One region of the Staphylococcus hyicus genome, then DNA from elsewhere that is predicted to be linked to it. Evidence: riboswitches for the same ligand, from Rfam matches in the RefSeq annotation. Region 1 holds a riboswitch; the other holds the start of a gene.
What was found. Region 1 has a riboswitch for thiamine pyrophosphate ahead of SHYC_RS10125 (thiamine phosphate synthase). Riboswitches for the same ligand answer to the same signal wherever they lie in the genome.

Region 1 (2,207 bases):
CGTTAAATATTAAAATGGTTGTAATAATTCATTAACTGTTTTAGCATATACATATTATAATGGGTTGGCGAGGAGGTTAGTCCATGTCAGTGCACACACATCAATCGAACGTAAAAAAATATCCGTTTCAATACGGTGAAGTGTGGTTGTTTTTTATGTATTATTGGGTGGTGTTTGGAATATCTGCGTATTTTGGACAGTTCTTACCATTTACATGGCGACAACCTTTATCTATCGCACTGTTAATACTTATTCTACTTACAATGGTAGTGCAACGGGAACGGTTTAGTGGTCTAATGATGTCACACATTTACACTATTGTATCTGGGCTGTTATCTTATGCGATGTTTACAGTTGCGTTAAAGGACCTAGGGCCAGACATCTTCTTTAAAACAATCCTATTAGCAATCGTTGGTTTTATCATTTTTGGCTTGATAGGCTTCTTTTTAATTAAAGATGCGTCAAGTTTAGGTAACTATTTATTCGTTGTGTTTTTAGCGTTAATTGTTGCAAGTTTAGTTGGTTGGTTCATTCATAATCCTATTTATCATACGTTCTTATCTGTAGTAGGATTGTTGCTTTTTTTACTTTATACATTGTATGATTTTAATAGAATGAAAAGAGGTGCTTATACACCTCGAGAAATGGGTTTCAATTTATTCCTAAATCTCTTTAGAATGATGCGTTACGTGTTGAACTTGGCACGTTACATACGTCGATAAAAAATTAATACCGTTTAAGTTACCACTGGAAGTGCCGTCAATTAGCGGCTGAGATTAAAATAGTGATTTTAAAATTCCTGTACCTGATCCAGATAATGCTGGCGTAGGAAAGTGGCATACGATTCATGGTTTTTATGCTACTTTTCTATGTTTAGAAAAGTAGTATTTTTTTTGAGGAAGTGACAATATGTTGATTGTGATTACCCCCTTTGAAATATTGAATAAAAACCACCACGAGCGTTTACTACGTATGGCGCCCTATATCGAAGGCGTGTTATTACGGACACCGATGCCTGAAAAAGATTTGATAGGATGGATTGAACATGTAATCGCACAGGGTTTCCCAAAAGAAAAACTCATTATTCATTCAAATACGACGTTGGCACAAACTTTAAATGTCAAACGGATTCATTTTCGAGAATTTCAAATTCCTAATGATTTTTCACCTTTAGGTTGGCATGTGAGTATGTCTGTTCATTCTGAAAAAGCTATTCACTATGCAATAAAGAGAGGTGTAGCATGGGGATTATATGGACATTTATTCCAGTCTGATTCAAAACCAGGTCTTAGTCCAAGAACGAAAAAAGAAGTAGTCAATGCGCTACATACACCGTTACCTCTTGTAGCAGTGGGGGGGATTGATTCAACGACGGTGGTCAATGTCCCACACCATTTTATTGGAATTGCAATGATACGTGCAGCGTTTCATCAAGATTTATCGCATATCATAAATATCGCAAATCAATGGTTAACACGAAGGAGGTGAGTCTTATGAGTTTAAATATTAACGGAGATGCCTTTGAAATAGATAGGCTTATGACGATTGCAGAATTGATTGAATGCTTAGAAATCGAAGGTAAACGTATTGCAATCGAACTTAATGGACAAGTAATTAAACGGTCATTATGGCCCACGTATACATTGTCAGATAATGATCAAATTGAAATTTTAGAATTTGTAGGAGGGGGATAAGATGTTAAAAATTGCACATTTTTCATTTGATTCAAGGTTGTTTTTAGGAACAGGGAAATTCGAGAGCGTAGCAGTTCAAAAGAAAGCCATTGAGGCATCAGAAACAAATGTTTTAACATTTGCGGTGCGCCGGATGAATTTAAATGATAGCACTTCGCCGCATTCACTTGCGGATGTGAATCTCGAAGCATTTATTACTTTTCCAAATACTGCAGGAGCGACAAACGCAGAAGAAGCAGTACGTATCGCTGAAATTGCAAGAGAAGCTGGTGTTTGTGACATGATTAAAGTTGAAGTGATTGGTGACAATGAGACGTTGTTACCGGATCCTTTTGAAACCTATCGCGCATGCGAACTACTATTAGAAAAAGGGTATATTGTATGTCCATATATTTCAGATGATGTCGTATTAGCTCGGCGTTTAGAGGAATTGGGCGTTCATGCATTAATGCCTCTAGCATCTCCAATTGGTACGGGCAGAGGTTTAAGTAATCCGTTAAATCTGCGATATAT
Region 2 (2,207 bases), 1.2 Mb from region 1:
CTTCTGCTTCAGGAATATTTGGCGTAGCAATATCAGCTAACGGAAGAAGTGTTGCTTTTAATTCTCTGCGTACCTGTTCAGACATTAAAGCATCTCCACTTTTCGCCACCATTACCGGATCTATGACATATGGCATGGTAGTTTTTTTAATGTAAGTTGAAATTAACATCATCATCTCAGAAGTAGGAATCATTCCTGTTTTTATAGCATGTGGAGGGTCATCCATAAAAACACTGTCGAGTTGCTCTTCAAGCCATGACGTTTCTAAATTATGAATATGCTGTACACCTAAAGAATTTTGTGCCACGATACTCGTAATGGCAGCCATACCATAGACACCACAAGCATGAAATGATTTTAAATCCGCCATGACACCAGCCCCCCCTGATGGATCTGTACCAGCAATCGTCAATGCAATGTTTAGCTTATGCATCGTATTCCCCCTTGAAGTCCCATTTTTCTTGCGTATATGCCATCTTAAAGAAGTGACGTTCATGAACAGTGCTTTCTAAAAAATTACGTTTTAATTGTTGACGTTCAGCGGCTGTGGCTTGTTTTGCACATTGGTTTAGCCAATGATCAATATGTAGCATTAAATCATCCATACCTTCTGCATAAAAAGCAAACCATGCGTGAAACGGATGATTAGCTGAAAAATCGTGTTCACGTAAGGCACGCAGCCCAATTTGTTGATAAACATATGGACAAGGCGCCATCGCCGCAATTGTATATGCTATATCATCAAAATGGTACGCATTAAAATACATGTGCTTGATATAGTGATCTGCAGTAGGGTACCATTCACCATCTTGAATAATTTCATTATATGATAAATGCACGTAATCTGCGAGAATATGATGTGCTTCTACTTCTCCAGAAGATGCAAATAAAATCTGGTCAGTTAGGAACTGAATTTCATTGGCCGTACTCACCTTTGGTATTAATAATGCATAAATTTTGGCAAATTCAAATAAATAGCGTGCATCCGCTTTCAAATAATGTTTAATGGCCGCTTTTGTAAGCGTCCCGTTTAACAATCCTTGAATAAAATCATCAGTATAAATTGCATCAATAATGGGTTGTGCTTCTTGCTTAAGTTCTTCAGCAAATAACATATCTTTACCCCTTTCCAATAAAAAAAGACTACTAAAATAGTAGCCTAGTCATCATAAAAGGATTTAATGTCTACGCTACTTCCCTACGTTAGTGTTAACTATATCAGGTTCAAAGGGTCTGAATACAATTCATCTCAGCCATACGGCTCCCCTAGTAGTCTTTGTATTATTTGTTTCAAACGTAACAAAACACGCCTTAAATAGCAATAAAAAAAGCACCGACTGATTGAAAGTCGATGCGTTTATATTTTACCACCATCCGTTAGCTAATCGGAATTGAATTGCACGGTCTACAGAACCGTAACGTGAATTTGCGTAATTAATCATACCTTGAGTTTGCGTAGTAACGCTACCTGTACCCCAAGCTTCTTTCGTTTGTCCTAAACCTCTATATCCAGCTGGACTTACAATATTTGGATTACCACCAGATTCAGGCATTACAATAGAATTCCACATCGCTGCAGTACCGCCAGCATTAATGAATTGTTGATATACAGACCCTGAACCAGCAGTCGTTCTCGGTGCTTGATAACTTGACGTTGTTTGTGTGTGAACATTTGAATATGAAGATGTGTATTGCGCTATAGGTGCATCATACGTTTCATAAGATTGTGATGACGTATATTGCGTAGGTGCTGTGTAATATGCTGCTTCATTGTATGAAGTCGTGTGATATGTAGTTGTGTTGTAACCCGTTGGTAAAACGAACTCTTGAGTTGCATGATAACCATGTGCGGCTGCCACTGCTTCAGTTACGTATAATTTTTCACCTGCAAAAATAAGATCAGACTCTAAGTTATTCCATTTTTTTAATTGTTCCACTGTTACATCATATTTTTTAGCAATTTTATTTAAAGTGTCACCCCATTGAATAAGATGCACACCCTCTTGTAATTGAACGTGTTCTTGATTTGCTGCTTCAGCATTAGTAGCAAATTGTGCCGCTGCTAATAAACCTACTGTTGATGTTGCTAAAAGTAATTTTTTCATTTAGTAATCCTCCAGTAATTGGTATAAAAAATTGTTATGTTCACAAATAATATAGCACCAGTCTTTTTCAATCATATAACAGTAATGTTAAATTAAACACCA

Region 2: linked by a shared signal. The riboswitch ahead of tenA (thiaminase II) and the one ahead of SHYC_RS10125 (thiamine phosphate synthase) in region 1 are both predicted to bind thiamine pyrophosphate.

The regions. Positions count from the first base shown of each region.
Region 1 covers NZ_CP008747.1:2,136,986-2,139,192, reverse strand. Annotated here, with positions in the region: gene SHYC_RS10130 (Bax inhibitor-1/YccA family protein) at 84-722, shown strand; TPP riboswitch at 740-849, shown strand; gene SHYC_RS10125 (thiamine phosphate synthase) at 910-1,488, shown strand; gene thiS (sulfur carrier protein ThiS) at 1,494-1,694, shown strand; gene SHYC_RS10115 (thiazole synthase) at 1,696-2,207, shown strand, end outside.
Region 2 covers NZ_CP008747.1:819,406-821,612, reverse strand. Annotated here, with positions in the region: gene thiD (bifunctional hydroxymethylpyrimidine kinase/phosphomethylpyrimidine kinase) at 1-433, opposite strand, end outside; gene tenA (thiaminase II) at 426-1,115, opposite strand; TPP riboswitch at 1,179-1,278, opposite strand; gene SHYC_RS03720 (LysM peptidoglycan-binding domain-containing protein) at 1,365-2,105, opposite strand.